One region of the Oceanobacillus alkalisoli genome, then DNA from elsewhere that is predicted to be linked to it. Evidence: riboswitches for the same ligand, from Rfam matches in the RefSeq annotation. Region 1 holds a riboswitch; each other region holds the start of a gene.
The links. Region 1 has a riboswitch for thiamine pyrophosphate ahead of L3V42_RS08705 (YkoF family thiamine/hydroxymethylpyrimidine-binding protein). Riboswitches for the same ligand answer to the same signal wherever they lie in the genome.
Positions count from the first base shown of each region.

Region 2: another riboswitch for thiamine pyrophosphate. It lies ahead of L3V42_RS17575 (thiamine phosphate synthase); the one in region 1 lies ahead of L3V42_RS08705 (YkoF family thiamine/hydroxymethylpyrimidine-binding protein).
Region 3: another riboswitch for thiamine pyrophosphate. It lies ahead of thiM (hydroxyethylthiazole kinase); the one in region 1 lies ahead of L3V42_RS08705 (YkoF family thiamine/hydroxymethylpyrimidine-binding protein).

Region 1 covers NZ_JAKNRA010000005.1:34,841-41,419, reverse strand. Annotated here, with positions in the region: gene L3V42_RS08720 (energy-coupling factor transporter transmembrane component T family protein) at 113-892, opposite strand; gene L3V42_RS18510 (ABC transporter ATP-binding protein) at 876-2,468, opposite strand; gene L3V42_RS08710 (ECF transporter S component) at 2,449-3,054, opposite strand; gene L3V42_RS08705 (YkoF family thiamine/hydroxymethylpyrimidine-binding protein) at 3,072-3,662, opposite strand; TPP riboswitch at 4,154-4,255, opposite strand; gene norA (multidrug efflux MFS transporter NorA) at 4,317-5,489, opposite strand; gene crcB (fluoride efflux transporter CrcB) at 5,835-6,209, shown strand; gene L3V42_RS08690 (CrcB family protein) at 6,206-6,571, shown strand.
Region 2 covers NZ_JAKNRA010000027.1:186-6,764, forward strand. Annotated here, with positions in the region: partial or broken gene L3V42_RS17560 (hypothetical protein) at 1-184, shown strand, start outside; gene L3V42_RS17565 (hypothetical protein) at 345-872, opposite strand; gene L3V42_RS17570 (MerR family transcriptional regulator) at 1,030-1,770, shown strand; TPP riboswitch at 1,976-2,085, shown strand; gene L3V42_RS17575 (thiamine phosphate synthase) at 2,241-2,837, shown strand; gene thiO (glycine oxidase ThiO) at 2,831-3,946, shown strand; gene thiS (sulfur carrier protein ThiS) at 3,959-4,162, shown strand; gene L3V42_RS17590 (thiazole synthase) at 4,166-4,933, shown strand; gene L3V42_RS17595 (ThiF family adenylyltransferase) at 4,930-5,949, shown strand; gene L3V42_RS17600 (thiamine pyrophosphate-dependent dehydrogenase E1 component subunit alpha) at 5,980-6,579, shown strand, end outside.
Region 3 covers NZ_JAKNRA010000003.1:21,595-28,173, reverse strand. Annotated here, with positions in the region: gene L3V42_RS06100 (DUF4367 domain-containing protein) at 1-1,147, shown strand, start outside; gene L3V42_RS06095 (hypothetical protein) at 1,895-2,077, shown strand; gene L3V42_RS06090 (hypothetical protein) at 2,475-2,831, shown strand; TPP riboswitch at 2,915-3,016, shown strand; gene thiM (hydroxyethylthiazole kinase) at 3,117-3,896, shown strand; gene L3V42_RS06080 (cysteine hydrolase family protein) at 3,898-4,512, shown strand; gene L3V42_RS06075 (Lin0512 family protein) at 4,513-4,872, shown strand; gene larE (ATP-dependent sacrificial sulfur transferase LarE) at 5,092-5,931, shown strand; gene larC (nickel pincer cofactor biosynthesis protein LarC) at 6,024-6,579, shown strand, end outside.

The DNA.
Region 1 (6,579 bases):
ATTTCGAGATAGTTTAGGCGGGGGGATAACGGACGCTAATTCCCGGATCCGTTTAACTAACAATAAGTAGGGGATGACCCCACGGATTGAAGTCTCACTATATAGATCCTTTTTAAAACTGCTTTCCAAATATATTTAAGTACCCTAGAGAATAAGAGAAAGCGACGGTAATAAAAAATACACCGACGATAAGTGTAAAAAAGAGCCAGTCTCTAACTGAGACGTCCATTTCATGATAGTGCGTGCGGTCGGTATCCCCTGTAAAACCTTTTGATTCCATTGCAATAGCAACCCGTTCTGCTTTCCGAATTCCGTTTGCTAATAATGGAATAGAATATCTGCGGAATTGATTCCATCTTCCTTTTAGCCCTTTCGTTCTGCTAAATCCGCGGATACGATGAGCTTGTCTTAAGATTTGTAGTTCTTCACGGAACATCGGTAAAAAGCGATATCCGGCTAGAATACCATATGTTATTTTCGGTGGAACCTTGCATTGCTGCATCAAGCTCAGCATGAATTTAGTCGAGTTCGTCGTTAAAGCAAAGAGAATCGACAAGCACACGAAACAAAGAGAACGTAAGGCGAGACTGATTCCTGTTATCATACTACCCCTTGTAATCTCGATTCCGAAAAGGGTAAATAAAACTTCACCATAGGAAAAGGTTTGATTCGTATATAGAATGGTCATCCAGGCGAAACTAAGCGCAACAAGCAGAAATGGACTGAAAATCTTAAGCCATTTTAGGAAGGGGATGTCGCTCATTGTAAATGTCACAATAAGAATAAATAAAAAATAAACAAGCGGTGTAAACATATCGAATGTAAAACTGAGCAAAATGCCTGGAATGAAGATGGCAAATGCTTTGATTGTTGGATTAATGGACGAGATCAAGGCTTACACCTTCTTTATGAAGTACTCGAATCCGGTAAGGCAAACGTAATCGAGTTTTTTCCAGCAAATCAGCTTGCTTCCAAAGACTTTCCGGCTCGCCATTATAATGAATATGCTGCTGATACAAGACGATAGCGCGGTCAACTGTGTCCACAATGTCCATATCATGGGTGACGAAGACGATGGCCGTTCCATTTTTTCTCAGGGCTTCAATCATATACATCAATTCATCTGTAGTTTTAGCATCCTGGCCAAATGTCGGCTCATCAAAAAACAAAATATCAGGTGTTTCGTCCAGCATCGTTGCAACACTTAAGCGGCGTTTTTGTCCGCCGCTTAAGGAAAAGGGATTACTGTATTTATGTTTTTCTAAATGGAACTGCTTTAAAAGTGCCGTTGCAGCAGTATCTGATTCAGCTGTTGTCCATCCATTCAATTTCATTCCAAATGTTAATTCATCATATACAGTGTCCGTAATGAATTGGTGCTCTGGATTTTGAAAAACATATCCTATTCTCTTTCGCAACTCTTTTTCCTCCCACTGATCCATCAATTTATCGTGAAAAATTATTGTTCCTTTTTGAGGAGTTAACAACCTAGCCATTAATTGCAGTAAGGTAGATTTGCCAGCGCCGTTTTCTCCAACAATTGCGATGAATTCCCCGCGGTGTATTTCTAAATTTATATCTTGTAAAATAGTGTGTTTTTTGCGGTGAAAGCCCATCTGTTTAATCGTTATCAGAACATCTTGCTTGATTCGAGGAGGGGATTCAGCGTAAGTTGGATAGGAATCTTCAGCGTTAGAATACTGCCTTGGTAAAAATACGCCTTCCTTTTTTAATAAAGAATGATGATCTGAAAAGATGGATGTTACACTGCCATCCGCAATGATTTTACCCTGTTTTCCTAAAACAAGAAGACGGTCGACAACATCGAGCCAATCCTCGAGTTGGTGTTCAATGATAAACACAGCTAATTTTTGTTTTGCTTGGATGTGCTTAATTAATTGGATGAATTCTATTCGGGAAACCGGATCTAAATTTGCCGTAGGTTCATCTAAAATCAATAGCTCTGGTTCTAGTAAAAGAACAGCTGCTAAAGCAATTTTCTGCTTTTGTCCCCCCGATAACTCATGGATCTTTCGTTTTTGAAAACCGTCCATTCCAACGACAGATAACGCTTCCGAAATGCGCTCAGGCATTTCGGAAGGGGCAATTTTTCTGTTTTCTAATGTAAAAGCAAGCTCGTCCTCTACGGTAATCATGCAAAATTGACTTTCCGGGTCTTGAAAGACAATGCCAATCAACTGACTGAGCTCTCCTTTTTGGTAGTCTTGTATATTTGTCCCTCGGTAATAGATGTTGCCGGAAGAAACACCTTCAACCGCCTCCGGATACAATCCATTTAAACATAAAGATAGACTGCTTTTCCCGGAACCGCTTGAACCGATAAGGAGAGTCGTCTCCTTATCCATTAAGGAAAAGTTTAGCTGATTGAGTAATGGTTTATCTAAACTTTCATAGTCAAATGAAAAACCTTCTACCTGAAGTAATCGATTAAGCTGCTCCTTTTTCACGTTTCTTCTGTAACTCCTTTCCTAAGGCGTAACCCCGAAGTACTCCAGTTTTTGCGAGTTGGTCACTCAGCCATTTACCTAGAACACCCGCAAGAAGGGCGCCGCTGATGATGCGAACTGTTAACATTGCGATAAGTAATTCCGGAGCTAATGCAATGTTTCCGGAGGAGAATAAATTCCAAGTAAAACTAAAAATGGCTGCAAAGACACCGGAAAGAATTAAAATGCGTAAACGGTAATCCTTCCATTTTGTTATTGCAAAAGCAAACTCTGCTCCGAGGCCCTGAATTGCAGCTGCTAAAATAAGTCCGGGTCCTGCGGCAGTTCCTAATAATACTTCGGTAACACCCGCGATAAGCTCAGCTGTAAAGGCAACACCCGGTTTCCGGATGATGTAAGCTGCAAGGATGGAAACAATAAACCAAATGCCAAAAATAACCTCATATCCAAACGGTGCGAGACCAAATGGAGCAAGCATATTACGAATCCCTTGACCAACAAGAAAGAATGCCAAGTAAATGATCCCGAAGACGACACCTAATACGGACATGAGAACAATCTCTTTTAATTTCCAATGCTTTGTCATTTCACTTCTCCCTAGGTTTATTTTATAGTAGTAGGACTGTTGGCGGAAAGGCTGAAGGTCATGGTGACATGCGAAACTTTTTCTTGAACGAGTTCAAAGGATTCATGTAAAGCATGGAAGATATCATGAACATCTCCGTCTAACCTTGTTGCATAATGTGCAGAAGTAACGGTGACATTACGATGCTTTGATAAATTGATCTGCTCATAGATTTTATCCATGTAATCCTCATGCCCCAATGGATAAAGGGAAAATTTACAACCAGCGATTTGGATGATCGATTTTGCCTTTTCTTCGTTCAGCGGTGTGTCTGTTTCATCCATGTATGCGTCAGCTTCCGTATCACCAGGACAGCCTATAGAGAACGTTCCATTCATCGCAACATGCTCACCTGTTTTCGCAGCATGCAGGAAGATTGCTTTCGCTACATCGAAAACATGAACCATTTTCCCGCGGATACACGTGCTTACATCATCTGTTTCTTTCCAAACCTTAGAGGTATCTACCTCGTCTAATGTTGATAGAATAATATCCACAAAATTACTGCTCATGGGATGCAAACTAAATTGGCACCCTGCAATTCGACTTGTTCCACAACTGTTATCCATTCAAATCTCCTCCTTATGATAATAACAAAGGCGCAAGCGCCCTTGCATGTTAAAAACGCGATCGTCTTCGCAACACCTGCACTAGCACATCCTGTGCGTCGTAGCGACGTACAAACTGGAACACTCTGAAATGAGATAAAGGAAACATGCCCCTTTAGGGGGTAGACGTGAGTTGGGCCTTGGTCCGTCCTTAGTCGGCCTTCCTTTCCTCTTTGAGTTGATGTTGACTTTCACCACAAGGGTATAAGGGCGACTAAGCCTCACAAAGACCAAACGGCTAAGTCTTCTTTATCGATTGGAAGAGTGTGAAGTTTAGGACTGCGCATTGCTCGTCCCACCAAAAGATCTGCTAGTCGCTGGACGCAGAGCGGACGTGGATAGTGCTAGCAACTTTAGTTATCCACAGCATTTTTATTTTATAGTTTCCTATGCAATAAAAAAACTGCATTCCTAAGGGGAATGCAGTTTACACATTAATTTTATCAATGTAATATCTGTAAACTGCACTTCCCCACGCTAGTATTATCTAGATCGGGTAGTAAGGGTCGGATTGATCCTCTCAGCCACATGACGCAGCTCCCCTAGTGCTTATGTTTCATTATGCAGTTATTCTAATTCAAGATTGTATACATGTTTCGGTATTTTGTAAAGTATTTAATTAATTTTAATCTCTGGTTTCTTCCAAAAAATAGTGAAAAGGAGACAGACGACAATAACAGCCGAGCTGAAAATAAACGGATAATTGATATCTACATCATATAAAATCCCGCCAATCAACGGACCAAACACATTAGCTAAGGAGGTGAAGAAAGAGTTCATCCCGCCAACAAACCCTTGCTCATTCCCGGCGATTTTTGATAAATAGTTCGTAACGGCTGGCCGGATGAGGTCAAATCCGATAAAGACCGTAAAGGTGACGGCCATCACTTGCCAATAAGAGTTGGCAAGTGTCATGGCATAGACCAATACAGCAGAAATCACGAGCGACCAGCGGATGATATTGATTTCCCCCATCCATCTTGTTAACCAATCGAACAAGACAACCTGGAAAATCGCTCCGATAATCGCCCCGCCTGTAATGGCAATCGCAATGTCAGAAGGAGCGAAACCATGCTTATGATCCGTATAAAGACTGAAGAAAGAATCAAAAGCAGCAAGACCGAATGTTGAAATTAAAATAACGATAAAAGCGATAAAGAACATCGGCATAAACACTTTCTTTAAGCCACTTTTACCGAGTTCCTCAGTCATATCAGCCATATCATCTGTTTTTGATTTCGGCTCATGTAAGGATAAAATCGAAATGAAAGCAACAATTAAACCACAGGCCGCAGCAGAGAAGAACGGTACACGCGTACCAATTTCTGCTAAGAAGCCACCAATTCCCGGTCCGATAATAAATCCGGTACTGATCATCGCCGACATATAGCCGAGTGCTTTCGGCCGGGTTTTCGGCGTCGTAATATCCGCGATAAATGCGGTAACCGCAGGCATGATGAAAGCAGCACTTATTCCTCCGAGAATCCGCGAGGCGAACAATACCTCAATTGTTTTACCAAGGCCAAATAAAAACTCGGAAAAACTGAAAATAAAAAGACCGATAATAATCATACGCTTACGGCCATATTTATCAACTGCTTTTCCTGCAAAAGGCGAGAAAATCAATTGAGCTAAAGCGAAGGCAGCTGTTAGATAACCAACCACGGTGCCGCTGATGCTGAGTTCATTCATGATGGTTGGCAGAACCGGTATAACGAGCCCGATTCCTAAAAATACAAAGAATATATTTGAAAGCAGAAGCGTCAATGTCCAATCTTTCTTTTCCATAGCTTTGTCTCCTAGGTGGTATGATATTCTGTATTAAACATAGAAATTTTACTCCGATTTGCTGAGAGTTGCAAGCGTTTTTGAACAATTTATTATAGCTTAATTTTCACAGTCTGGAATAATTTATGAAAGCTAGTAATTTAATGAATTTCATAATACGTATTTAATGCTTCACCATCATCATATGTAGTTGAGTTAGTTCGTTCCCAACTACATATGGTGATGAGAAAGCCGACTTTGGTAATTATGAAATTCATTCAATTGATTGTGGTCAAATCTCGTTTTATTCTCTTATGTACAGGTAAAACTTGAGCATTAACTTATATAAAAAAGGATGTTGGACGAATGCATTATATTTATATTGGCCTTGCGGGAGCATTCGGTGCAATGCTCCGGTATAGCGCAGGAATTCTATTTATGACAGATCATGTTTTTCCCTATGCGACGTTATTGGTTAATTTGCTAGGCAGCTTTCTGCTTGCGTGGCTGACTTACGGGCTGTTTAAAAAAGTCCGCCTAGAAGAAAAAATGAAAATGGTAATAACAACCGGTTTTGTAGGCTCGTTCACTACATTCTCCGCTGTCAGTGTAGAAACGGTTGAGTTGTTTCAAAATCAGTCGGTGTTGCTCGGATGTGTCTATATTTTCGTGAGTCTGATTGGCGGGCTAGGTATGAGTGAAATTGGTTTTCGAGTCGGTAAAGGAGTGAGTAAGAAATGAACTGGATGTATCTATTCATCGTTGGTGTTGGCGGGTTTTTAGGCGCGATTGCGCGTTATACGATTTCGAGGAAGATGAACAATTCTGGTAAGGCCATACCGATGGGCACGCTTCTCGCCAATCTGGCAGGTGCATTCTTACTTGGATTGCTTATGGGGGCAGGGGTGGATGCATTATTACTTCTCTTATTGGGAACAGGATTTCTTGGTGCCTTTACGACATTCTCCACGTTGAAACTCGAGATGGGATCGTTATGGAGAAAGGGAAATAGAAGAGAGTTTTTATTTTACACGGTTCTAACGTATGTTTTTGGTATAGCATTGGCATTTCTAGGGACTATTTGCGGGGCGTTATTTTTATAAAAATTCAG
Region 2 (6,579 bases), on a different contig from region 1:
CTTAGAGAGTGGTCCTATTGGACAGATTTTGTGGTTATGCGGCTTATTTGTCTTAGAGAGCGGCCCTATTGGACAGATTTTGTGGTTATGCGGCTCATTTGTCTTAGAGAGTGTCCCTATTGGACAGATCGTGTGGTTCTCCGGCATGTTTGTCTTAGAGAATAGTCCTATTGGACAGATATAGCACTTGTCCTCTTAATCAGTCTAATAGAACACTTCAATCGAATAGAACGGGCAGTTTCCCCAAAGCTCGTTGTTTATTACGTTCTCTTTCACTAATCCTTGTCACCGAACTGATGTAAAAGCGGGATATCCAAGAATTACTCTTGAATATCCCGCTCGTATTAAAAACATTGGAAAGATTGGATTTGATTAAGGTCGATTCCGAAATATACCCAGCGGTTCCCCCGCCAGCGGAAACCAGCAATTGAATTCCTTCCGACAAAGGTCGGATAGAACCAGAATTGATCTCTTCTCAACCAAATATAAGTGAAGCGGAATAAACAGCCGCGAATGCCACCTGGATCAACGGCAAAGGTTTGCACCTGACTTTGCTGTGGGGTGAAATTCGGCGGTGGAGCGGAAGGTGGTCCTGCCTGTTGTTGCCCTTGTCCAGGGAATCCGCCCGGTCCTCCAGGCCCACCCGGGAACCCACCAGGTCCTCCAGGCGGCCAGCCGCCTCCCGATCCAGGACCCCATTGGCCCCCAGGAAACCCTGGTGGTCCAAACGGTGGAGGAGCTTGCTGTCCGCCGCCGAAGAATGGTAAATTCCCCGGGAAATTGAATAGTCTCTCTTCATCATACTCTTCGTACTCATGTCCATGCTCATTCTCATATGGGTATTGATACGGATCATACGGATTATGATTCATTCGTTCAGCCTCCTAAACATACTCTTCCATTCACTATATGGTGAAAACGTCTAGAAGGGGATTGAATTTCCGAAGAATGGGCGGGCAGAATAAAAAATAAATGTTGACCCTCACGTTACGTGATACCTTATAGTAAAAAATGAAAGGAGGGAGTTAGATGAAAGTGAAAGAAGTGGCTGATCTCGTCTGTATTAGTGTGCGCACACTCCATCATTATGATGAGATTGGTCTACTCACACCTGACGAGGTGACGGAAGCCGGTTACCGGATTTATTCGGAGGAAAATCTCGAGAACCTCCAGCAAATTTTATTTTTCCGAGAACTTGGCTTCCCGCTGAAAAGGATTAAGGAAATAATCCATGACCCGTCCTTTAATAAAACAGAGGCCCTTGAACTTCATAAAAGCATGCTTATGAAGAAGCAGGAGCAGCTGAATCAATTAATCGATACGATTGATAAGACGTTGTTAAATATGAAAGGAGAAAGACAAATGTCAGATAAAGAAAAATTCGCAGGCTTTGACTTCAGCAGTAACCCGTATGAAGCAGAAGCAAGAGAGCGCTGGGGTAACAAAGCCGTAGACGATGCCAATACAAAATTGAATGAAAAATCACAGAAAGAAATGCGGCAATTTCAGGAAGCGTTTAATGAAACCTTTCGTAGCTTGGCTGAAGTGCGGCATGAAGACCCTACTGCAGCAATTTCCCAGGAACGCATCCATGAATGGTATGTACTCTTGAACTCGTTCGGCAATTATTCAAAAAAAGCATTTAAAGGACTTGGCGAGATGTACATTGCGGATGAACGCTTTACGAAAAATATCGACCAGTTCGGAGAAGGATTGGCAGTGTTTATGCGGGATGCGATGGCTGTGTATGCTGAAGGGTTGAAGAAATAAGGACAAAAAAGAGCGAACCGGATCCCGAACCAGAAGTTAGTTTTCTACTCTAACTTTTGGGGGGTCACCACCTCCGTCGCTCCTTTTTTAAGAAATGAGTAGTTGTGTCTTATGAATAAGTTCTCTCCAAAGCGAAAAGGTTTATATCCCTTTACAATTTTCCACATTTATGCTAAGTTAGCGTTAACAATTAAATATATTCTATTCGTTTCACTAGGGGAACCCTTCATAAGGGCTGAGAGAGAAGTAGGACTTCGATACCCTCATAACCTGAACAGGCTTGTACCTGCGTAGGAAATGTGGCAAGGACAATTTGTATTTGAATTGTACTTTTATTAGAGATACATATCTAAAACAAAACCACTTTCCATGCAGGAGAGTGGTTATTTTTTTGTGATTAAATAATCCAATATTCTCCAAAAAAAGAATAGAGGCAATAAGCCCAATATTGAGACATTGGAGGGGAGTAAATGAAGCTAATTGCTGTAACGGATGATAGGTATTCCATAAAGGAACTTGCTGAAATGATTATTGCTATAAAAGACGAGGTTGATTATGTGCAAATTCGTGAAAAGTCCAAGACTGCGCGCTCGATTATGACCTTGCTCGATAGCCTGGAGTCAGGAGGTATGGACAAGGCGAAGATTTCCATCAACGATCGGTTAGACATTGCATTATTAAAAGGCATCACGAATCTGCATCTGCCTGAACATGGTCTTCCGGTAAAAATGGTGAAAAAGTTGTATCCGCACTTACGAGTGGGTTGCAGTGTGCACTCGGTTGCAAAAGCAAAAGAAATGGAAAGAGAAGGAGCGGATTATGTGATATATGGACACTGTTTTGAGACAGATAGCAAAAAGGGAATCCCGCCGAATGGACTTGAAAATCTAATCCGGATAAAGAAGGAGTTGGAAATCCCTGTTTATGGAATCGGTGGAATTACCCTTGAGAAGACAGCGGTTATGAAGGAAACGAGGGCAGACGGTATTGCCGTGATGTCAAGTATTTTCCAAGCAGCTCATCCGCGTTTCGTATTAAAGGAATTTCGTGAGGCGATTTCATGTTAAAGAAAACGTATGAAACAGTTGTTATCGGCGGCGGGATTATTGGTTGTTCAATTGCTTATTATTTAGCAAAAGAGAAGATGGATATTGCGGTAATGGAAGCTGGAAAAATCGGCGCAAAAACAACCAGTGCTGCGGCAGGCATGCTGGGAGCGCACTCGGAAAGTAACGATGATTTCTCCGTGTTTTATCCTTTCGCAAAAGCGAGTCAAGCTGCCTATATCGAATTAAAGGAGGCGTTATATGAGCAAAGCGGAATTGATATTGGTTACCGGGAAGGCGGGATATTGAAGCTTGTTTATTCACAAGCAGAGAAGCAAAACTTCAACTACTTACTCAAACAGCACACAGTGGAATGGCTTGATGAGCATCGGGTCAAAGAACTGGAACCAAGCATTAGCTCAAATGTTTTGGGGGCAACATATATTCCGGATGATGTGAATGTCCTTCCAGATCAGACGTGCCATGCCTTTATTAAAAGTGCTCAAGCAAATGGTGCATCTTTTTTTGAAAATAATCAGGTGTTTGAAATTGTGGATAAGGGCGGGAACTATCTGGTGAAAACGGCACAAGGAGAAGTAGAAGCCAAATATGTAGTTCTTGCCACAGGAGTGTATGGGAATAATTTATTCCATCAACTAGGTTTGGCGGAGAGAGTATCGCCAGTAAAAGGTGAAAGCCTTATCGTTTCCCATGAACAGCAGTTACTGAAGCATACATTATTTCATAATGGCAGCTACATTGTGCCAAGAAATAATGGGAAATTTATTATCGGTGCAACGATGATGGAAAATGACTGGAGTCATACGGTTAGTCTGAAAGGGGCAGATTTTTTAATTAAAAAAGCAAAGAAGATGCTCTCGTCTGCAGGGAAATTCACGATTGAAGGGGTGACGGCAGGTTTAAGACCAACAACATTTGACAGGCGCCCTTTTATTGGAGTTCATCCAGAGCAGGAAGGAATTTTCATAGCTACCGGCCATTATCGAAATGGGATTTTACTTGCACCGGCAACTGGACAGATGATCCGTGACTTTATTTTGGGAAAAGAAGTGGAGAGTAAACTGACCGAGGCATTTCGCCTAGATCGCCGTCAGCATATCATTGTTTAGGGGGTGAGAGAGATGACATTACAAATTAATGGGAAACAGGTGGAATTACCGGATAATGTAAATTCCGTAAAGAAGCTGTTATTGCATTACAAGTTGGAATCCCGGATTGCTGTTGTCGAGCTAAATAAGGAAATTGTGAAAAAGGAAGAATATGAAAAACGAAAACTTGTAAATGGGGATACGTTAGAAATTGTACATTTTATAGGAGGTGGATGATTTATGTTGAAAATTGCAGATCGCACATTTCGATCACGACTTTTATTGGGAACAGGGAAGTATCCGTCCTTTGAAATACAAAAAGAAGCTGTTTCGGTATCGGAGGCAGAAATTTTAACATTTGCTGTCCGGAGAATGAATATTTTTGAAGAAGGACAGCCAAATTTCCTCGAACAGTTAGATTTAGAAAAGTATACCTTGCTGCCAAATACAGCAGGGGCGAATACGGCAGAAGAAGCTGTACGGATTGCAAAACTCGCAAAAGCTTCCGGTTTATGTGACATGGTTAAAGTGGAGATAATTGGAGATGCGCGGAGCCTTCTGCCGGATCCGGTTGAAACGTTAAAGGCGTCAGAGATTCTTCTTGAAGAAGGCTTTATCGTTTTGCCATATACATCTGATGATGTGGTATTAGCAAGACGTTTGGAAGAGCTTGGGGTACACGCGGTTATGCCTGGGGCAAGCCCGATTGGTTCGGGCAGGGGAATTATTAATCCGCTAAACTTGCAATTCATCATTGAACAATCCAAGGTTCCTGTAATTGTTGACGCGGGGATCGGATCGCCTAAAGACGTTGCCCATGCAATGGAAATTGGTGCAGACGGTGTGCTGTTAAATACTGCCGTGTCAGGTGCAAAGAACCCCGTTAAAATGGCTGAAGCTGTAAAATATGCGCTGCAAGCTGGCAGATTAGGATACGAAGCGGGAAGAATTGAAGAAAAGGACTATGCGGTGGCAAGCAGTCCAACAACAGGAATGATTGGTTCATGAAGACCCGTTATTCACGGCAGGAGTTATTCCTTGGAGAAACAGCACAAAGAAAAATTAGAAATGGCAGGATCCTGATTATCGGGGCAGGGGCACTTGGTTCAAGCAGTGCGGAAATGTTAGCCCGCGCCGGTGTCGGTAAAATTACGATTGTTGACCGCGATTATGTAGAATGGAGCAATTTGCAAAGACAGCATCTTTTTGCAGAGGAACATGCGGAGCAAAGAATCCCTAAAGCAGCCGCGGCAAAACAACGCTTAGAACAAATCAACAGCCATATTACGATTCATAGTCTGATTTGTGATATCCACGGTTTAAACATTGGAGAAATTGTAAAAGGGCATGACCTCATCATAGATGCATCGGATAACTTTGAAATCAGATTGATTGCAAATGATGCGGCAGTCAAGCAAGGTATTCCTTTTGTCATGGGTGCGTGTGTTGCAAGCTACGGGACTACCTTTACAGTACTTCCTGGAGAGACACCGTGTCTACATTGCCTGTTCAATCATCTGCCGATTGACGGGATGACTTGTGAAACCGTTGGCGTAATCAGCCCCATTGTCCAAATCATTACAGCATTACAAGTAACGCAAGTGTTAAAAATACTGACTGGAGCACCAATAGAGCCAATTCTGAAGTCGGTAGATGTCTGGAAGGATGAACGGGCAGATATTGATGTATCGCGTTTAAAAAATGCAGATTGTCCAACTTGTGGATCTGGCCCGACTTATCCTTACTTGCAATATGAAAACCAGACGAAATCCGAAGTGCTTTGCGGCAGGGAAGCGGTGCAAATACGGCCGGCAGCAACCAGGGAGTTTATATTGCAAACTTTTTTAGATAAATTGAAAGGTCTTGTGGGCAATCCAATCATAAATCCATTCCTGTTGTCCTGTGAATTTGCGGGCCATCGCATCGTGTTTTTCAAAGATGGACGAGCGATTGTGCACGGTACCAATGATTTGAGAATTGCGAGAACAGTTTATAATCGATTTTTACAGTACTATACAGATTAATCACTTTAAAAAAGGAAGGAAAAAACCGCAATGGAGATACTTCCAAATTTAACAAATCCTGAATTGCTCAATCTTTATAAAAAAATGTGGCTGATCCGGCATTTTGATGAAAAGATTGATGAGTTTTTTCGAAAAGGAATCATGCACGGTACAACGCATTTATCAATTGGTCAAGAAGCGACTGCGGTGGGTGCATGTGCCGTATTAACGGATGAAGATAAAATCACCAGTACCCACCGTGGGCATGGGCATGCGATTGCAAAAGGCGCTCGAGTGGATAAGATGATGGCTGAAATGTTTGGGAAGTCGACTGGTTACAGCAAGGGAAAAGGCGGATCGATGCATTTTTCGGATTTAGAAAAAGGGAATCTTGGATCTAACGGAATCGTTGGTGGGGGAATTCCGATCGCGGTCGGAGCTGCCCTTACAGCGAAGATGAAAAAGCAAAAGGATGTGACGATCAGTTTTTTTGGAGACGGAGCAACGAACGAAGGAAGTTTTCATGAAGCGGTTAATTTGGCGTCAATCTGGAAATTGCCAGTTATTTTTTTCTGTGAGAATAATCAATACGGTATGTCCAGTCCGATTGATGAAATGATAAATATTGAACATATTGCGGAACGGGCAGCA
Region 3 (6,579 bases), on a different contig from region 1:
GCTGCTTGCAAGCCTGTTGCTGCTCGCTGCTTGTGGGGAAGATAAAGAACAGCTAAACGTAAGCGAAGTATTGGAGCAGGCAATTCAAGCAAATGCAGACTTGGAAAGCTATTCCACAGATATGAAAATAGATACAGAAGTAATGGAGATGGAAATGACGATTGAGGGATCAGCTGATATTACCCATAATCCGGACACCCTCTATTTGGATATGGCAATGGGGATGGCTGGGATTTCCATGGATATTGAAACATATGTTGTCGGTGAAGAAGTGTATATGAGTATGTTTGGCGAATGGCTCATCATGGATGACGAGGAAATGGGATTAGATAATTTTGACCAGTTGAACCAGGAAGAACTTGATAAACTAGAGTCTTTCGTTGACCAATTTGAAATGACAGAAGAAGATGAGGTCTATGTGCTCAGATTAGCTGGGGAAGGGGAAGAATTTGAGAAACTGATTGAACCATATCTTGATGCTACGATGGGAGATTTGGCGATGGATGTTTCGCTGGAAGAGGAGGATTTCTCAGATTTATCCATCAGCAATTTCGAAACAGAAATGAAGGTTGATAAAGAGACGATGCTCGTTCAATCGCAAACGGTGCAAGCCGAGTTCGAAATGGACGGCGAAGCTTATCAAGTAAATGCAGAAGTAACGATGTCGAATATGAACGAGGTTGAGCCGATTGAAATTCCGGAAGAAGTAAAAGAAAGTGCTGTAACAGAAGCGGATTGGGAAGAAGATCTTGGATTTGTCGAGGAAGAAATGTCACTAGAGGAGATTAAGGAAACGGTGGATTATACGATTCCTGATTTGTCATTCGTACCGGATGGTTATGAACTAACGGAATCCTATTACTATTCGGATGATGAGTCTGAGATGGTTTATCTGATTTATGAAGATGAAGATAGGAATGGAGTTGTCTTTAGCATCTATCCTTCACAGGAAGATTATGGGGAAGTATATGAAGATGAGGAGACGGAAACAGTATCCGTGAATGGCAATGAAGCGGTTCTTGAGGTCATTGATGAAGAGTTCATGTACCTTACTTGGGAATATGAAGATGTGTTCCTTGAATTAATCGGGGAAGGAACAGAAATGACGAAGAAATTGCTTCTGCAAATAGCGGAGGGGATTGAATAAGAGTAAATTTGGCCGAATAAAAAAACGACAGGTGAACGGTGGTGACCCCCAAAAGTTAGTTTTTTTACTCTAACTTTTGGGGGGGGCGGGTCCAACATTAGAATGATCCTGTCGTTTTTTGGATTATTAAACATGCTTACATCGCGGTATTTCCGGAATGCGCAGGAACCCAAGAGGCGGGTATTGGCGATACACGGAATATTACAATCAGTATAGGACATATATGTAATCCACCAGTCGCCTTTCAACTCATCTAAACTAAGCTTTTCTTCGTCTTGTGTGATGAATTCAAAATTGGCCATCGGTTCAGCCATGTTTGTATCTATATTTGAGCCACACGCACTAAGTAAGATGCCGAAAGAAATAAGGAGTAGTGTCAGAGAAAGAAACACCTTCTTTATTTTCATATTGATTATTCCTCGTCTCAGTGTATAAGGAAAACTTAAGATAATTTCCAATTTCAATTAAATTTAATGAATTTTATAATACGTATTTCATGCATCACCATCAGCATATGTAGTTGAGTTGGTTCGTTCTCAACTACATATGCTGATGGAAAAGCCGACTTTGGTAATTATGAAATTCATTCAAATTACTATAAAACTTTTGAACTGTCAAAATATCGGAGGTTAAAAGGAATCCGCAGGTTAAGCCATTGTCCAAAGCTGTTCTTCTTTGAAAAGAGTAAAATATTTTCCTTGCTTGAATACATTAAAGAAGGAAAAGTTATTTGGAGGTGTACTCGTCATGTCATTATCACGAGAGGCAAAATCAACAAACTCAGCAAATGAGACAATATCTTTAGAAGAACTTGCCTTTGTTGCTGCTACTCTTTTTTTTATTGGTTCAATTATTTCTTTTTATATTGCTTATAAAAACCTTAAAGACTCCTCTTCAAGCGGCCAATCAATATTGGAACTTGTGCCATAAATTAGAGATAAATCAAGGATACGAGGTCATTCTTTGAATCACAAAGCCTTGATTCTGCCCAATAATCCTCATTTTCTATGTTGTCTGTGCAACCGACCAGAATAACAATAGATAAAAGATAATAAACTGAAGTTTTCTCAAACGCTATTCCCCTCCCTATGCTAACTTACCTTATCCATGTCCTACCACTTACAATTTTTTACGGATCGCCCCTTCAAAACCCGATTAAATTCAATAATTTAACTACGTAGTCACCGGGGAAAAGGATTCATCTCACTATTTCACCCAAAATTCACTCCAAAAATAGGGATTTGCCTAGTGCGGTTTCATCTACTCTGCCATAGGCTGTAGAGAAGGGAAAGGCTAAGTTGAAATTTTCTAGAAAAGGAGCATATACATGCATGAATTTGTAAATAATCCACCAATGTATCATCCGTTACCGCACCATCCGGAAATGCACCGGGTACGTCCGCCTGGTCATGGTCATGGCCCTGGTCCGGGCGGTGGTATTGATCCACTGGCGGCAGGTTTGATTGGAGCTGGGTTAGGATTTTTAGGCGGCGGATTAATTGCTGGTGGACCAGGCTTTGGTTTTGGGCCGGGTCCTGGTTTTGGTCCCGGATTTGGACCAGGTTTCGGACCGGGATTCGGCCCTTGGTTCGGTCCAGGGCCTGGATTTGGCTATGGACCCGGCTTCGGAGCAGGCCCAGGATTCTGGGAGTACGGTCCAGGTTTTGGGCCATATGGATTCTAATAAAAGAAAGGGTTTGGGTGCATGCACCCAAACCCTTTCTTTTATATTGAAAATAAGATAGACTAGTAAGAAATAACAATATACTTTTCCACTAGGGGTGCCTGCAGGCTGAGATAAGACTTTTTCTTAATCCCTTTGAACCTGATCTAGTTCATACTAGCGTAGGAAAGTGGAGTTGGCATGCATACATAAATTGTATCGATAACCACTCCATCTCAGGGGTGGTTTTTTTAAGAACTACCTTGTTATAAATTACTTTTATTCTATAAAAAGGAGGAGTTTTTCATGGATTACATTGGAAGAATTCGAGAAAAGAGTCCATTTATCTATAACATTACGAATGAAGTTGCGACAAATTTTGCGGCAAACGGTCTAATTGCGATTGGTGCATCTCCGGCTATGTCGAACACACCGAAAGAGGCGGAGGAGAATGCGAGTCATGCTGATGCGGTTGTATTAAATCTTGGAACTTTAACCGAGGATCGAGCCGAGGCGATGCTATTAGCAGGGCTTAAAGCGAATGAAAAAGGGACACCGGTCATTCTTGATCCGATCGCAGCAGGTGGAACGAAATTCCGTACGAAAGTGATTAATGAATTACTGGAAAGGGTAAAATTTGCTGCCATCCGGGCGAATGCTGGGGAGATTTCCGTACTTGGCGGAGCGCTTGATATCATGAAAAGCCCTGATTCGACGGTTGAATCGATTGATCCGAAAATTGCTCAAGCAGTCGCAAAAGAATATGACACGGTTGTTATTGCAACTGGGAAAACGGATGTAATTACAGATGGCACGCGCACGACACTTTGTCACAATGGCCATCCGATGCTGCAGAATATTACAGCGAGTGGCTGCTTACTCACTTCCCTCGTTGGACCTTATTTAAGTGTTACGGAAGACCTGTATGAAGCAAGTGTTGAAGTGACTGCCTCATACGGAATAGCGGCGGAACTTGCGATGAAGAAAGCAAAAGGGCCAGGTACATTCATCCCTGCTTTACTGGATCAGCTTTATTTGCTTGATCAAGAGACGGTGAATACGTATAAAAAGTTAGAAGAGATTTAAAATGGATACAACAAACGGTAAAGCAGCTCTTCTATTAGTCGATTTACAAAATGACTTTTGTCACCCGGAAGGTACTGCAGGTAAACGTGGCAAAGATATTCATGCTTTTCATGAACAAATGAAACATATGAAGAATCTGCTAGAAACAGCTAGGAAATTTAAGGTTCCAGTGATCCATGTGATCTCGGAACATAGTGCTTGGACAGAATCACCTTCTGCAATTGAACGATTTGGCAGAACTAACCAGAAACGTAATTTATCTTACTGTGAGCCGGGTAGCTGGGGAGCGGAAATCCACGATGATTTCTCTCCGCTTCCAGGGGAAAAAGTTGTCGTAAAAAATCGATATAGCGCATTTGTCCAGACAAATCTTGAGCTTTTATTACGTTCAAACGGGATTAGACACCTTACGATTATCGGAGCATACACGAATGTGTGTATTGATACAACTGCCCGTGATGCTTTTATGAGAGATTTCTTCGTAACGGTTCCCTCTAATTGTGTCGTCTCGGATAATGAACAATTACATTACGCCGCATTAAAGTTATTGCAAGGAACGTTTGCAAAAGTTGTTCACTCAGTGGAAGTTAAAAAACAATGGAAAGGGGAAAAATAAATGAAAGAAATTATATTTATCGAAGCAGGAATGGGAATTGATCTCCACGGCCAGGACGTAAATGTAGCTGCCGAGCGCGCGATTTTAGATGCCATCCATTACAATTCTATGCCAGGAATAAAGAAGATGCTGCCAAATCAGGACTTGAACAATATGCGGGTGAACGTGAAACTGGCCGTACCAAAAGATGAGGAAAAGCTTAATGAGGAGAAGATTAAAAGTCTGCTTCCTTATGGAACGGTAACGGTAGAAACGGTTGCTGGAGGTATGGCAACAACGAGCGGTATTTTCCTTGAGGACCAAAAGGATGAAAATGATTTAATGTATATTGTGAATGCGGTCGTTGAGGTTGGTTATTAGGGAATGTTCAAAAAGTCCGTGAAAAGGATATTTCGTGAAATGATATTTAGTTTAGTCGATAAATCAAATAAGTATGATGATGGGATAATAAATGGTACAATAATAATATAGCTGGCACTTCTATTCTTTGCAAAAATGTAAGTGCCTCCATAAAGTCTTAACTACAATTAAGTATTATCTTAATGTTACCCTAAAAAATACTAAAATGAGGTGAATCGATTGGTTAAATTGAATGAAAAGAACAAACATCTTGGCGGTATTTTACGTGATATGGGTCGCGTGATGGTTGCTTTCTCAGGCGGTGTGGACAGCGCGGTTGTATTGAAGCGTGCGAAAGAAGAATTGGGAGATCAGGTGCTTGCTGTTGTTGTAGATTCTGAGCTTTTCCGTGATTCGGAGCGTGATGCAGCTGTTGAACTTGCTAAAAGCTTAGGTGTAGAAGTACATGTTACAGAAATGAAAGAGCTTGAACAGCCGGAAATTGTCGCGAACAATCCAGACAGCTGGTACTATAGTAAGAAGCTTCTTTACACACATCTGAACAAGTTTGCAAAAGAAATGGATTACCCATATGTACTCGATGGCATGATCAAGGATGATGAGGCAGACTTCCGTCCAGGTCTGAAAGCGAGAACGGAAGAAGGTATCCGCAGTGTATTGCAGGAAGCAGATTTTTATAAAACGGATGTACGTGCATTGGCGAAGGAACTGGATCTTCCGGTTTGGAACAAGGTAGCGTCATGCAGCCTAGCTTCTCGTATTCCATACGGTACAGCATTGAATGCGGAAATCATCAATCGGGTGAATAAGGCAGAACTTTATCTGCAATCTCTCGGATTCGACAAAGTGCGAGTTCGTTATCATGATAACGTTGCCCGCATTGAAGTTGCGCCAGAGAAAATTACGGAAGTGCTATTCAAGCGCGAGGAGATTCAGCAGCAATTGAACGTGTTCGGCTTTGATTATGTATCGGTCGACCTTGCCGGATACCGGACAGGAAGCATGAACGAAGTAATCGAGCAAGAACAGTTGAAGTCCAATCAAAAGGCATTTGCTTAAAAAAGTGAGCAGTTTTCATTCGTTACGATTGGAAACTGCTCTTTTTAACGTTGAAGTAGCTTTAACTAGACTGGAAAGAGGGAGTAATAAAGATGAAGACACTGTATTTCGATTGTTTTTCTGGAATAAGCGGAGATATGACAATCGGTGCTTTGCTTGATGCAGGCGGCGATTTTTCTAAACTAGAAACAGAATTGAAGAAATTACATATTGAGGAAGAATATGAACTAAGGGTGAGCACCGTCAATAAAAATGGAATTACAGCGACCAAATTTGATTGTATACTCACCGCGGAAAATCATCACCATCATCATGAGCACGAACACACGCATGATCACGAAGAGCATACCCATCATCACGGTCATGATGGACATCATCATGAACACGGTCATCACCACCAAGATCACCGCTCCTACAAGGATATCGTTGACCTGATTTCAAATTCAGAGTTGACGGAATATGTAAAAGACACATCCCTTCGTATTTTTAAAAAAATCGGAGAAGCAGAAGGAAAAATTCATGGCATGCCGCTGGCTGACGTGCACTTTCATGAAGTTGGAGCAGTGGACTCGATTATTGATATAGTTGGGGCAGCGATTTTATTGGAACAGCTCGGTATTGAAAAAGTTAAATCAGCTCCTGTTCCAA